One region of the Streptomyces sp. NPDC054866 genome, then DNA from elsewhere that is predicted to be linked to it. Evidence: riboswitches for the same ligand, from Rfam matches in the RefSeq annotation. Region 1 holds a riboswitch; the other holds the start of a gene.

Region 1 (7,361 bases):
CAGGCGAAGGGCGTTCTCGCGGTCCGCAGCAACACCACCCTCAACCAGGCGTTCGACGCCCTGCGCCAGCACGCCCGGCGTAACCGGATCCTGCTCAGCAGCGTCGCCCGGGACGTCATCGAGGCCGGGCTGACGCCTGTCACCGGCCCCGCCCGACCACAGACCGACAAAGCGGACAGCGAGTAGCGCGAGCGAGCAGCGAGAGCGAGCACACCCGCAGTCGCGGGGCTCAGCCGTTCTGACTCGTGGCTGTCGGCGTCGCTGATTCGGCGGCGCGGTGGCGGTGTTCGGCGTTGATGCGCTGGGCTTCTTCGAGCTGATCTTCGAGGATGACGATGCGGCAGGCGGCCTCGATGGGGGTGCCCTGGTCGACGAGCTCTCGGGCGCGGGCGGCGATGCGCAGTTGGTAGCGGGAGTAGCGGCGGTGTCCGCCCGCGGAGCGGAGCGGGGTGATGAGGCGGGCTTCTCCGATGGCGCGGAGGAAGCCTTGGGTGGTGCCGAGTATTTCGGCGGCCCGGCCCATGGTGTAGGCGGGGTAGTCGTCGTCGTCGAGACGCCCGAAGGAATCGTCTGCTGTCACTTGCACCTCTCTATGGAACGCGTGGAGGGGCCCGGGTGCTGTACGGCACCCGGGCCCCGAAGGAACTGCTACACCATCTGCCGGCCCTGTTGCTGCGCCGGCCTTCTGTTTCCGCAGACCCGACCGAGATGCTGTCGGGACTGCCGGGATCGCGGTTGCTTGACCGGAGACCACCTCACTATCGATGTCCTGCGGTACCCGGGCTCAAGATGCCGCCCGGGCGATCCTCCTGATGGCGCTCGGCTCCTCCGTTCTTCCCTCTTTGATCACTTGCTTACTTACGGGTACTGCGAACTGCTGGTGATGCGTACTGCTGGTGTTGCGAACTGCTGGTGATGCGAACTGCACTTGCTTCAACTGCGGTACTGCTCACGGCGGCCCCTGATCACTGCGGGCCACCCGGTCCGGTCGTCAGTCCCGTCGCCGTCCTGCAACCGCTCTGGCTTCGGAACTCCACCACCGCACCGTCCTGCGAACTGCACTTGCGGGTACTGCTGCCCGGCAGTTCGTCTCTGCCAGGCCCTGCTGTCTCTCTGGGTTACGAGAGAAACCATAACCACACCACCGCCCAATGTCTACTCCAGCCACCATAGATTTTCGTGTGTTCGATGGTGAGGTAATCGGCTTCGAACAGCGATGGTGGGCGCGTGCTCGTGCCGATGCTGGTCAGCAAGGCGCAGCTGGACCGCGTATCCCGCCCATGTCGCGGCGCGCGAGCAGCGGCCGCCGCGCAACCGGTTCGCTTTCACTCCCCCTGATGGCGTAGAGTTGCATTCAACGGCGCGGGGTGGAGCAGCTCGGTAGCTCGCTGGGCTCATAACCCAGAGGTCGCAGGTTCAAATCCTGTCCCCGCTACTAAAGACCGAAGGCCCGGATCCAGAAATGGATCCGGGCCTTCGGTGTTTTCCGGCGAGGCACAGTTTCCGTCGGGGCGCGGGTTTCCGTTGCGGCCGGCCCATCCGCCGTAACCCGCTCGGCCCACACCGGTCGCCCCGCGTCGCCCCACCGGGAACCCTGAGTGAGTGGGGCAGCGAGAAGGAAGCGGCGGCGGGGGCGGCGGCAAGCGTCCCGATGTCCGGCACGAGCGTGCGCTCGTGCGGGCCCTCCCCCTGCTGCTCATCCTCGTCGGGGTCGTGTACGACATCTCGACCCCGCCCAGGTTCACCGCCGTGCCCCTCTTCACCGCCGCCCCGCTCGTCGCCGCGCCCTTCTACTCGCTGATCGGCACCACCCTCATCGGCGCCTGCTCCTGCGCCGCCGTGCTCGCCCTGCACTTCAAGAACAACACCGCCACCGACGTCGAGGCCGTCACCGAACTGATCACGGTGGTGACCGTCGCCGTCCTCGCTGTCGTCATCAACCGCGTCGTACGCCGCAGCGACAAACAGCTCGCCTCCGCCCGCTCCATCGCCGAGGCCGCCCAGCGCGCCGTACTGCCGCAGCCGGACCCCCGGATCGGCGGGCTCGATGTCGCGGCGCGGTACGAGGCCGCGGAGGCGGACGCGTTCATCGGGGGTGATCTGTACGCCGTGCAGGACACCCCGCACGGCGTACGCGTCATCGTGGGCGACGTACGGGGGAAGGGCATGGGCGCGGTCGCGGCCGTCGCCGTCGTGATCGGGGCGTTCCGGGAGGCCGCCGAGCAGGAGGCCACGCTGGAGGCCGTGGCGCAGCGCCTGGAGCGGGCCCTGGCGCGCGAGGGCACGCGGCGCGACGGGCTCGACGCCTTCGAGGGGTTCACCACCGCTGTCCTCGCGGAGATCCCGCACGGCGACGGCCCGGTGCGCCTCATCAACCGCGGGCACCCGGGGCCGCTGCTCCTGCGCGGCGACGGGCGGCTGTGCGTCCTGTCCGCCACCGAGCCCGCGCTGCCGCTCGGGATGGGCGACCTGGGCGCCTGGCCCGACCGCGCGGACGAGACGGAGTTCCCGCCGGGGGCGATGCTGCTGCTCTACACCGACGGGCTCTCCGAGGCGCGTGACATCCGGGGCGAGTTCTACAACCCGGCGGCCCGGCTCGGCGGCCGGATCTTCCCCGGGCCCTACGGACCTGACGCGCTCCTGGCCACGCTCGTCGAGGAAGTGCGGCGGCACACCGGGGGCGGAGGGACCGACGACATGGCGCTGCTCGCGGTGCGGCGGCCGATGTCACCGGCCGTGACCGAAGAACACCACTCCGCATAACAACTGACGCACTGTCAAGGAGATGTGAAGCTCCGGTGTGTGAAGAAGTGGGGTCAACTCGCCCCGTTCCAGACCCCGGTGTCCCGATAAGTACGGGCCAAAGACGTTAACGATCAGTCGGAACAGCTTGGAATACAGCCCTGCTGTCTATTAACGTTCGATAACGCAGCGCGGTCGTCCCAGCCGTCACTCGAGTCGGCTCCGCGCGCACGCGCCTAATCCCGAAAGGGAGCCGGGGAACCACTAATTGGGGTGAATCGGGCATCTGTGCATCCGTGCCAGACGTTCGTAGGAGACCTTCCTGCTCCGAACCCGTCAGCTAACCCGGTAGGCGAGAAGGAAGGAAAGGAGTGCGCCCCAGTGGCGTCCAACCGCCCTGCCCCCCAAGGCGTGTACGTACCGAATGACGACGATTTCGGTGGGTACGACGACAATTCCTGGGAGGAATGGAATCCCACCGAGGAGTCCATCCGTCCCGTCCGCGGCAGGCACCGCGTCCACAAGCGGGGCGGTGGCGGGCTCGCCCGCAGCTCCACGGTTCTCGGCGTAGGCGTCATCGCCGCCGTCGGCGCGGGCGGCATCGCCACCGCGCAGGGCGGCAAGCCCCCGGTGGCCATCGAGATGCCGGACCTCTCGGCCGTCACGGACTCGCTGCCGGAGGCCAAGTCGCTTCCTGGCGTGGGCTCTTTGATATCCGACGACTCGTCCGACTCGGGCTCCGCGGACAACGGCGTGACGACCGCCGCCGCGCCCCTCAGCGCCGCCGGACTCAGCACCGCCGACGCCGAGCAGGGCACCACGGACGCGGGCGAGGCACTGCGGGCCCGCATCATGGAGCAGGCCGAGAACCAGCAGGACCAGGCGGACGACGCGGTCCAGAAGGCGGCCGAAGAAGCCGCCGTCAAGCAGGCCGCCGCGCAGGCCGCCGCCAAGCAGTCCGCGGCCGAGAAGAAGATCGCCGCAGAGAAGGCCGCCGCGAAGAAGAAGGCCGAAGAGGCCGCGAAGAAGAAGGCCGAGGCGGAGCGCCTGGCCAAGCTCGCGAAGAGCTACACCCTCCCCGTCGCCTCGTACACGCTCACCGGCACCTTCGGTCAGCCCGGCTCCATGTGGTCCTCCGGCTACCACACCGGCCTGGACTTCGCGGCTCCCACGGGCACGCCCATCAAGGCCGTCCACTCCGGCACCATCAAGGAGGCCGGCTGGGCGGGGGCGTACGGCTACCGCACGGTCCTCGAACTCGACGACGGCACCGAGGTCTGGTTCTGCCACCAGTCCTCGATGAACGTCAGCGTCGGCCAGAAGGTCACCACCGGCGAGACCATCGGCCGCGTCGGCGCGACCGGCAACGTCACCGGGGCGCACCTCCACATGGAGGTCCACCCGGGCGGCGACTCCACCGGGGTCGACCCGGCGGCGTGGCTGCGCGACAAGGGCCAGTCGCTCTGAAGCAGCCGCTTTGAGGCAGCCCCGCTGAAACAGTCCCTCTGAAGCAGCCCTTCTGAGGCAGTCCCAATACCCCGGCGGTCCTGACGACAACCCCCCGACGTCAGGGCTGCCGGTTCGGCGTGCGCGCTCGCGCTTACGTATGCGGATGGAATCGGCGTCCCGCTGTACGGAATTCCGTGGTCCGTACAGGCGTTGAGCCCCGTATGACTTCTCTCCGCAAGCTTGGCTCGTCCGACCTCGAGGTCTTCCCGCTCGCACTCGGCGGCAACGTCTTCGGCTGGACGGCCGACGAGGCGCAGTCCTTCTCCGTGCTCGACGCCTACACCGCCGCCGGCGGCAACTTCATCGACACCGCCGACGTCTACTCGGCCTGGGTGCCCGGCAACAAGGGCGGCGAGTCCGAGACCGTCATCGGCAACTGGCTCGCCGCGCGCGGCAACCGCTCCGACGTCGTGCTCGCCACCAAGGTCGGCGCCCACCCCGACTACAAGGGCCTGTCCGCGAACACCATCAAGTCCGGCGTCGAGGAGTCGCTGCGCCGCCTGCGCACCGACTACATCGACCTCTTCTACACGCACTACGACGACCCGACCGTCTCGGTCGAGGAGATCATCGGCGCCCTCGACGAGCTGGTGACGTCCGGCAAGGTGCGCGCCATCGCCGCGTCGAACGTGACCCCCGAGCGGCTCCAGGAGTTCCTGGACTTCTCCGACCGCGAGGGCCTCGCGCGCTACTCGGTGCTTCAGCCGCACTACAACCTCGTCTCGCGCGACACGTACGAGGGCCCGCTGGAGCAGGTCGCATCGCGCTCCGGCCTGGCCGCCGTCCCGTACTACGCGCTCGCCTCGGGCTTCCTGACCGGCAAGTACCGCCCGGGCGCGCAGGTCGACAGCGCGCGGGCCGAGGGCGCGGGCAAGCACCTGGGCACCGACCGTGGCCTGCGCGTGCTCGCCGCCCTCGACGAGATCGCCCAGGCGCGCGGCGCTGAGCTCGCGACCGTGGCTCTGGCGTGGCTCGCGGCGCAGCCGACGGTGGCGGCGCCGATCGCGTCGGCCCGTACGGTCGAGCAGCTGCCCGCGCTGCTCGCGGTGGGGGAGCTCGAACTGACGGCCGCCGAGGTGTCGGCGCTGACGGCCGCCTCCGCCTGAGCCGAGGCCCGGTCAGCCGCGGTAGGGGTTGTACGCGGGGTAGGGCATCGCGGGCTGGGCGTACGGATATCCGTAGGGGTGCTGCTGGGGGTACGGCTGCGGGTGGGGGTGTGAGTACGGCTGCCGGTACCCGTGCTGTTGGTATCCGTGCTGTTGGTATCCGTACGGCGGCGGCATCGGTACGAGCACCGGTGCCGTCGCCTGCGCCGCGTAGGTGAGGGCGGGCCGCGCGGCTTCGCGGCGCTCCCACAGCGCGTGCAGCAACTCCCGCTCCCGTACGACGAAGTCGGCGCCCGCCCTGCCCCGGCGTCCCCGGTGCCGCAGGAGCGCGAGAGACGTCGCGTACGTCTCGTACTGGGCGACCGTGCGCGCTGCGGCCTTGCCCTGGGTGTACGAGGCGTAGTCGCGGGCGAGGGTGCGGGCGCGCATCGTGCCGAGGGCGTAGGGCTCGGGCGCGGTGAGCCAGCCCGCGATCACGTAGGCGGGCAGTTCGGTGCGCACGATGCGCAGGCCGCGCTGCCTGATCCAGATCACCAGCCAGGTGAGCAGTCCGAACGCGGGGAGCATGCACGTCGCGTACACGGCGAAGAAGCCGTAGTCCCCGAAGCTGGCCGAGCCGTTCCACAGGGCGTGCAGGCCCATCGCGAGGAGCAGTCCGCCGAGCGGCAGCAGGACGCGCCGCCAGTGCTGCCGGTCCGCGCTGAGCGCGGCGATGCCGAAGCCGATGCCGGTGAGCACGGTGAAGAGCGGGTGCGCGAAGGGCGACATCACGACGCGTACGAAGAAGGTCGCCGCCGTCACGGAGGCGAGCCCCGTCCCGCCGTTGAGCTGGTCGGTGCCGAAGGCGCTGCCGAGGTAGAGGATGTTCTCGGTGAACGCGAAGCCGGTGGCGGTCACTCCGGCGATCACGACGCCGTCGACTATGCCGGTGAACTCGCGTCTGCGGAAGAGGAAGACGAGCAGTACGGCCACGGCTTTCGCGCTCTCCTCGACGATCGGCGCTATGACCGTCGCGCCGAGGGTGTCCGCGCTGGTGGGGTCGGCCGTGGCGGTGGCTATCCAGCGGGTCGCGAAGCTGTTCGCGACGATGGCTATGAGGGCGGCGGCGCAGGCGCCCCAGGCGAAGGCGAAGAGGAGGTTGCGCCAGGGGCCCGGCTGGACGCGTTGCAGCCAGCGGAAGGCGGCCACCAGGAGCGGCACGGGCAGCGTCGCGAGGCCGAGCCCGACCAGGAAGCCTTCGGTGCCGGTCTGTTCCCTGACCAGGGCCAGGATCACAAGGCCTGACAGGGCGAGCAGCGTGACCAGGGCGGCCGCGCGTATCGCCCGCCGCTGCCACCAGCGCGCGTGCCGCAGCCCGGCGGGCCCTGCGGGGGGCATCAGCGGGTGCGGGTGCGGAGAAGGGGTGGCCACCCGTTGACCCTAACGAGGGACGGGGGTGGGCCGCGACGGTGTCTCGGGCCTGGTGGCTGGTATCTCAGTCCTGCTGGCTGGTATCGCGATTGTCCTGGCTGGTATCCCGGTCTTCCTGGCCGGATGTGCGGCGGAACAGCAGGTCGTGGACGACGTGTCCCTTGTCCAGGCCCTGACCCTCGAAGCGGGTGAGGGGACGGAAGGCGGGCCGTGGCGCGTACCCGCCGTCGGCCTGGGTGTTCTCGAAGGCGGGGTGCGCGGTGAGCACCTCCAGCATCTGCTCGGCGTACGGCTCCCAGTCGGTCGCGCAGTGCAGTACGGCGCCGGGCTTGAGGCGGGGCGCGGCGAGGTCGAGGAAGTCGGGCTGGATGATGCGGCGCTTGTGGTGGCGGGCCTTGGGCCAGGGGTCGGGGAAGTAGACGCGGAGGCCGTCGAGGGAGGCGGGCGGGAGCATTTCGCGGAGCAGGATGACGGCGTCGCCGTTCGCGACGCGGATGTTGGTGAGGTTGTTCCGCTCGGCGAGGCCGAGGAGATTGCCCTGTCCCGGGGTGTGCACGTCCACGGCGAGGATGCCGGTGTCCGGGGCGTCGGCGG
Region 2 (7,361 bases), on a different contig from region 1:
ATCGTCACCGTACGGCTCTGGCTCCAGGCGGGCTTCTACATGGTGCTCTTCCTCGCCGGACTCCAGCGCATCAGCCCCACCCTCTACGAGGCTGCGGCCGTGGACGGGGCGCGGCCCGGCTGGCAGGTCTTCCGCCACATCACGTTCCCGCAGCTGAAGGCCACATCGGTGGCGGTGGTGCTGCTGCTCGTCATCAACGCCTTCCAGGCGTTCGACGAGTTCTACAACCTGCTCTCGGACTCCCGCGGCTACCCGCCCTACGCCAGGCCACCACTCGTCTACCTCTACTACACGGCGCTCGGTCAGGGACAGAACCTCGGCCTCGGCAGCGCGGGCGCCGTCCTGCTCGCCCTGATCATCGCGGTGGTGACGGTGGGTCAGGCGAAGTGGTTCGGGCTCGGCAGGAAGGAGGCGGAATGAGAGACCACACGAGGGACGACGCAAGGGTCAGGGCCGGCCGCGCGCTACGCCTCTCGCTGCTGACAGCACTCGCGCTCCTGTTCCTGATCCCCTTCTACCTCCTCGTACGCAACGGGCTCTCGTCCGAGAGCGACATCACCTCGCCCGAGTGGACCTTCTTCCCCTCCTCGCTGCGCTGGGGGAACGTCAAAGAGCTCTTCGAAGACACCTCCGTGCCGTTCGCGCGCTCCCTGCTCAACTCCTCGCTCATCGCGGTCGCGACGACGCTCGGCACGCTGCTGCTGGCCTCGCTGGCCGGCTACGGCCTGGCCCGCATCCCGTACCGTCACGCGAACAAGGTGTTCTACGCGATCCTCGGCACGCTGATGGTCCCGGCCTCCGTCACCTTCGTCCCGACGTTCGTCCTGGTGTCGTCGCTCGGCTGGGTGTCGACGCTGCGCGGTCTGATCGTCCCGACGCTGTTCTCCGCCTTCGCGTGCTTCGTCTTCCGGCAGTACTTCCTCGGATTCCCACGGGAGTTGGAGGACGCGGCGCGCGTCGACGGGCTCGGATACTGGCGCACGTACTGGCGGGTGGTGGTGCCCAACTCCCGGCCCGTCTTCGCGGCGGTGGGCACGATCGTCTTCATCGGCGCGTGGAACTCGTTCCTTTGGCCGCTGGTCATCGGTCAGGACCGCGACGCATGGACGGTGCAGGTCGCCCTGTCGTCGTTCACCACGTCCCAAGTGATCAGGCTGCACGAACTCTTCATCGCGGCCGCCGTGTCGATCGTGCCGCTGCTCGTCGTGTTCCTGTTCTTCCAGCGGTGGATCGTGGCGGGGGTGGAGCGTTCGGGCATCGACGACTGACTCCTCCGTGTCCACGCCGAAGGCGACCACGTCGGCCATTTTCACGATGTCGGCCGTTGTTACGATCTTCCGCATGCAGAGCGCGGACATCGCAGTTGACGGGGAAGACCTGCGCCGGGTCGTCACTCTGGCCATCGACACCCTGAGGGACGCAGATCCCGCCGCCTGGGAGGCCAAGGCGGGAACGCTCGAGTGGACGTGCTGGGAGACGCTCGAGCATCTGGCCGACGATCTGTTCACCTACGCCGCGAGGTTCGGGCTCGCCGAGCCGCCGACGTCGACAGGGTTGCCGTTCCGGACGAGCAGTGACCGAAGCGGTGGGCCGGAGAACGTCATCTTCGTTGATCGGGCCTCGGGCCCCGAGGGGCTCCTGACCATCCTGGAGGCGTGTGGAGGCCTGCTCGCGTCCGTGCTGCGCACGGCACCTTCAACTACCGTCGCTCACCACGTCTTTGGGCCCTCTGATCCAGAGGGCTTTGCCGCCATGGCCGTCGTTGAGACCCTTGTGCACACCCATGACATCACTCAGGGGCTGAATCTGGAGTGGTCGCCGCCGAGGGGGCTGTGCGAACGGGTCCTGCGGAGGCTCTTTCCCCACGTCGCCATTGACTTCGACGTCTGGCAGATCCTGCTGTGGGCGACGGGACGCACCGCCCTTCCTCATCGCCCACGACTCACCGAGTGGCGCTGGTACGGCACGAAGGGTGCGTGAGTGCCCACCGCGCAACCGGGACGAACGCATATGGGGTTGCCGCCGGTCAGCCGTCTCGGATAGGAAGCCTGCATGCTAAAGGGCAGCAAGGTCGGGCTCAGGGCCCGGCACGAGGACGACATCCCGATCCTGCGGACCGAGCTCTACGACGACGTGGTCAACGCCTCGCGGTCCGAAGGCCGGCCGTGGCGGCCGATCACGCCCGGCTCGAAGGACTCGCGGCTGGTGGTCGACGACGACGAGCAGGGGCACGTCCCGTTCTCCGTGGTGGAACTGGACGGCGGCACGCTGGTCGGCACCGCGGCGCTGTGGAGCATCGACAACCACAACCGGTCCGCGCACATCGGGCTCGGACTGCTGCTGTCCGCCCGCGGAAAGGGCTACGGCACGGACGTCGTCGCGGTGCTGTGCCACTACGGTTTCGTCGTACGTGGCCTGCAGCGGCTGCAGATCGAGACGCTGGCGGACAACGCCGCGATGCTGCGCTCCGCCGAGCGCAACGGCTTCGTCCGCGAGGGGGTGCTGCGCTCCTCGGCCTGGGTGATGGGTGAGTTCATGGACGAGGTGCTGCTCGGGCTCCTCGTAGAGGACTGGAAGCAGGACTCGCGGAGCTAGGCCGCCCGCCTCCGTAGACAGGCCTGAGCCCCGGGCGTCTGGCGCGCCGGGGCTCAGAGGGGATGACGAGACGGGGGGTGCGGTCTGGTCTAGTACGGGCCGTTCACGTTGTCGATCGAGCCGTACCGGTCGGCCGCGTAGTTGCAGGCGGCAGTGATGTTGGCGACCGGGTCGTAGCTGTCCAGCGAGGTGCCGGGCACGTGGTAGGCGTTGAATGTGGGGGCGATGACCTGAAGGAGTCCCTTGGAGGGGGTTCCGGCCACGGCGTTGGAGTCCCAGTTGTTGATGGCCAGCGGGTTGCCGGAGGACTCGCGCATGATGTTGCGGTGGATGCCCTCGTAGGAGCCGGGGATGCCGCGCTGGGCCATGATGTCGAGCGATTCCTTGATCCAGCCGTCGAGGTCGTTGGTGTACGACTTCTTCGCCGGGGCAGAGGCGGGCTTGGCAGCGGCGGCGTCCTTGCGCTCGGAGCGGTCCGCTCGCTCGGCGGCGGCCCTCTCGCCGAGGGTGAGCTTGATGCCGGGGTGGATCAGTGCCGGGTCACCACCGAGGGCGTCGCGGTTGTCCTCGTACAGCTTCTTCCAGCCGCCGCTCAGCGAGTGCTCGCGGACGATCTTGGAGAGGGTGTCGCCCGCGGCGACGACGTAGGTCTTCGGGGCGGCGGCGGGCTTGGCGGCCGGGGCTGCCTGCGCGGCGCTGGCGGCGGTCGCGCCGAGGACCGGGAGCACGAGCACGGCCCCGCCCGTGCCTGCGGCGGCGATGCCGCGGGTGAGCGAGCTGGACTTGGGACGGCGGTGCTTTCCCTTTGCAGGCATGACGAATTCCTCTCCGTCGCCTACGAGGTGAGCTGTCGGGTTCGGACGGGAGATGTCCGGTCGCACTGCGCATGCGACTTCACCCCGAGCCGTTCCGGAATCCGGATCGGCGGCTTACCTGGGTCCCCCGCTCCTGCCGAGCGAAAGTGAGTGATGGGAAGGGTTTCCGGACAGCGGCAGGATTCGGCGTTCCATCCGGATTGACGGTGACGTTAAGCGAGAAAGCCCGGAGGGAACAAGAGCGGAATTCGAATAGGGAATGCGCGAGGCCAGTCCTTGGCGGTCAGAACCGCTGGCCCTCTTTGATCAAATAGCCCCAACTTTCTTTACGCAGAACGGAAGTGCGCTCAGCGGCGCCCCGGGGGACGCGAGCTGTTGGTGTGACCTATTCCACTGAATTGGATGCGGTCTGGAGGCAACCTACTGGCGCGTCGGATCGTCCATTTCGCACGAGTGTCCCGCAATGCAGACACAGCTTTATATACATTACTAATGCTGCACAAAAGCGCTCCTCATGGACAAGACGGACATGGGGTGAGGTTCGCTTTTCTGGCCAAAGGGGACATCTTGCCTAATTGGTGGAGGATGGTGGCCTGCGCGGAGCTGCTCCGGCTGGGGCCCGGCCGACGTCACCGAGGTGTCTGCGCACGGCCTCACTCGCCAGATCGAGCAACTCCCGGCATCTAGAGCCGAAATGGGGAAATCATTGTCGACGAGGGGCGGCAGTTGGAGTTGCTGAGTCCCCGTATGGGGGCGACCTGTTGTGTGCCCTACGCGATCTGCATTTCGAGAATCCCGGCTCTTCGCCCGCTCCTGGACACGCGCCGGCGCTCTCAGGCGCTGGCGCGGACCGGCCTTCCCCGGACCGCCCATGCGCGGGCGGCTAGCACGATCGAACCGTCCGGCCGCGTAGGCACGGTCTCGCGAAGTGCGTCACGCAAATGTTCTCGGGCGGATGGTGCGAGGGCGGTCACGTAGCCAGGGGCGGGGCCTTGTCCGGCCAGGAATGGCTCCCACAGGTCAGGGAATTCGGCGAAAACGGTGGCCACTTCCACCGGGGCGACAGCCACGTCGACGAGTCCAGCGTCCGTCCACAGCGATCGGAGGCGGTCCGGGCTGCACAGCGGGAATCGCCGGCTTTCGTCCAACTCGGCGGCCGACGGGTCCAGCGCGACCGCGGCTCGCCAGAAGTGACGCAGGAACGCCATGCCTTCGGCGTAGTCCCACACGTACGCGGCGACCAGCCCGCCCGGCCGCACGACCCGGGCCGCTTCGGCCACCGCCGCACCCGGCGCGGGAAGGAAGTTGAGCACCAAGCCACTGACGGCTACGTCGAACCCCGCTTGGCGCACCGGCAGCGACAGCCCGTCGGCGACGGCGAAGCACGCGGGCGGGGGAGCGGCGGCACGGGCCGCATCCACGAACCCGGCGGACCGGTCCAACCCCACCACCAGCCGCGGCCGACATCGCGCAGCCACAGCCGCGGTCAGCGCCCCCGTGCCACAGCCCACATCCAGCCACCGCAAACCGTCCTCGCAGCCGAGCCACGCCACGAACTCATCCGCGACCAGGCGACTCCACCGGCCCATGTACCGCTCGTAGGCGTTCCCGGCCGCCCACACGTCGAACCGCTGCTCCGTCATGCCACCACGATCCCTGACCGGACCCGCGCGAGCCACGGGAAGGCGTATGGGCCCGCTGGGCAGAGCGAGTTCGGCCGCGTCGAAGCTCGTAGGTACACGCGGCCGGAACCGGCACAGCGCTAGATGTCGCTGTCGCCGCTGGGTAGTTCGTTGTGGCCTTCAGTCCAGTTGTTGACCCACCCGCACACCCCGCACGCGTAGCGGCCGTTGACGCCCGATACCTCGGTGCCGCACCGGCGGCAGTCCGTCGTAGTGATCTCCTGAGAGTCCAGGAACGCCATGGCCAGCGTCTGGGGCCGTTCGGATGTCATGGCCCCGACCCTATCCATGAGGCTGCCGGCGGCCTGGCGAGGGGGTGACGATCCAACCCGGGGACGTCAGCCTTCAGGCGGTGAAGAAGTCGACGAGCGCGCGGGCGATCCCGCCGGGCGCGTTCTCTGTGGGGATGTGCCCCGCATCTGGAACACGTACGAGCGTGGTGTTCGGCATCTCCGAGGCGAACCGCTCGGCGTACTCCACTCTCTCGAAGGCATCTTCCTCGCCCCAGATCAACAACTTGGGTGTCGTGGACCGCCGCAGCGCGGGCACGAGATCAAGGGTGTAGCGGCTGTCGGCCGCGCCCGCCAGGGCCATCCAGGAGCGGCGTACCCGCGCATCGGTCCACGGCTCCAGATAGTCCGCGATCAGCTGCTCGGTCGCGGCACCGGCCAGTGCCGCCGTCACCGCCCGTCGGCGGGCGTCGAGAACGTCGTCGACGGTGGCCCCCGCGGCGTCCCCCGGGCTCCGGAACCGGGCCACGTGAGGCGCCGGCCAGGAGTCGTAGGCGACCGAGTTGACCAAGGCCAGCCGGGACACCTTCAGCCGATCGTGGACGAGGAGATGCTGGGCGATGGCACCGCCGATGTCATGACCCGCCACGGCGATCGGCCCGGAGATCTTCAGGGCGGACACAAACCGCGTCACCCAGTCCGCAACGGCCGGGACCGTGGCAGTGTTCAGGGTGAGTTCGCCTCCCGAGCGCCCCAGCCCGGGCAGGTCGACCGCAATAGGCCGCAGCCCCGCCTCAGCGAGGCGGTCCATCACAGGGAGCCAGACCCGGCTCCAGTACGTTCCGTGCAGCAGCAACACGGCGGGGCCGTCCTGCTCCACGGTCAGATAGCTCGCTGATTCGCCGTCGACCTGGACTTCCGTCCTCAGCACTCCCGTTTCGCTCATGGGACCACTGTGACCCGGGGCGGCCCGCCCGGCCCAGAGTCCAGAAAGACACCGGCAGGTACATTCCTGCCATGAACCCGCATCGGGTAGTGGCACTGCTCAACCCGCCCCAGTCGCCCTTCGAGCTCGCCTGCGCCGCCGAGCGCTTCGGCCGCACCCCGCAAGATGCGACGGCCCGCTACAGCTTCCGGATCTGCGCCGAGACGCCTGGACCCCTGCGGACCACCGTCGGCTACACGATGCTCGTCGACGCCGGGCTGACGGCCCTCCAAGAGGCGGACACCGTGGTCATCCCCGGCTGGCAACCGTCCGGCGCGCCCGTGCCGACGACCGTCACCGAGGCAGTGCGGGCCGCTCACCAGCGCGGGGCGAGGATCGTAGCCATCTGTACGGGGGCGTTCGTGCTCGCGCAGGCCGGACTGCTCGACGGCCGTCGAGCCACCACCCACTGGCGTGACACCGCCCAACTCGCCGCCGCCTTCCCCGAGGTGCAGGTGGACCAGGACGTGCTCTTCGTGGACCACGGCGACGTGGCGACCAGCGCCGGGACCGGCGCGGGCATCGACCTGTGCCTGCACCTGGTCCGTTCCGACCACGGTGCGGCCTACGCCGCCCAGGTCGCCCGGCACATGGTCCTGCCGCCCCACCGCGAGGGCAGCCAACTCCAGTACGCCGCACAGCCCGCGCCGGCCAGGGCGGACGAGTCATTGGCGCCGCTGCTGGAGTGGGCCACCGCGCGCCTCGACACCCCACTGACCCTCGATCGCCTCGCCGAACACGCCGGACTGTCCAGCCGAACCCTCGCCCGGCGGTTCACCGAACAGCTCGGCACCAGCCCGGGCCAGTGGCTGCTCACCCAGCGCCTCGACGCGGCACGAGTGCTGCTGGAGCAGACCGACCTACCGGTCGAAGCCATCGCCACCCGGGTCGGACTCGCCTCGGCGGTCAACCTGCGCCGCCGTTTCCGGGCGCATCTGGGCACCACACCGGGCGCGTACCGACGGATCTTCAGCGAAACGTGAGCAACCGCAACCATCTGCCCGTCAGCTCGTGCCACGTAGTGCGCGTTCGAGGAGGACTTCTGCTGCCGCCC

The links. A riboswitch is a leader RNA that binds a small molecule or an ion and turns the genes downstream of it on or off. The one in region 1 is predicted to bind cyclic di-AMP.
Region 2: linked by a shared signal. The riboswitch ahead of ACWGI2_RS34295 (LysM peptidoglycan-binding domain-containing protein) and the one ahead of ACWGI2_RS27960 (M23 family metallopeptidase) in region 1 are both predicted to bind cyclic di-AMP.

The regions. Positions count from the first base shown of each region.
Region 1 is NZ_JBSGZA010000005.1:642,351-649,711, forward strand. Features, by position in the region: gene ACWGI2_RS27940 (ANTAR domain-containing protein) at 1-186, shown strand, start outside; gene ACWGI2_RS27945 (helix-turn-helix domain-containing protein) at 230-580, opposite strand; tRNA gene ACWGI2_RS27950 (tRNA-Met) at 1,362-1,435, shown strand; gene ACWGI2_RS27955 (PP2C family protein-serine/threonine phosphatase) at 1,603-2,763, shown strand; cyclic di-AMP (ydaO/yuaA leader) riboswitch at 2,966-3,112, shown strand; gene ACWGI2_RS27960 (M23 family metallopeptidase) at 3,124-4,209, shown strand; gene ACWGI2_RS27965 (aldo/keto reductase) at 4,413-5,357, shown strand; gene ACWGI2_RS27970 (PrsW family glutamic-type intramembrane protease) at 5,370-6,767, opposite strand; gene trmB (tRNA (guanosine(46)-N7)-methyltransferase TrmB) at 6,832-7,361, opposite strand, start outside.
Region 2 is NZ_JBSGZA010000008.1:262,797-270,157, forward strand. Features, by position in the region: gene ACWGI2_RS34275 (carbohydrate ABC transporter permease) at 1-420, shown strand, start outside; gene ACWGI2_RS34280 (carbohydrate ABC transporter permease) at 417-1,268, shown strand; gene ACWGI2_RS34285 (maleylpyruvate isomerase N-terminal domain-containing protein) at 1,276-1,980, shown strand; gene ACWGI2_RS34290 (GNAT family N-acetyltransferase) at 2,053-2,595, shown strand; gene ACWGI2_RS34295 (LysM peptidoglycan-binding domain-containing protein) at 2,685-3,410, opposite strand; cyclic di-AMP (ydaO/yuaA leader) riboswitch at 3,413-3,569, opposite strand; gene ACWGI2_RS34300 (class I SAM-dependent methyltransferase) at 4,244-5,053, opposite strand; gene ACWGI2_RS34305 (hypothetical protein) at 5,173-5,364, opposite strand; gene ACWGI2_RS34310 (alpha/beta fold hydrolase) at 5,438-6,268, opposite strand; gene ACWGI2_RS34315 (GlxA family transcriptional regulator) at 6,340-7,290, shown strand; gene ACWGI2_RS34320 (TetR family transcriptional regulator) at 7,312-7,361, opposite strand, start outside.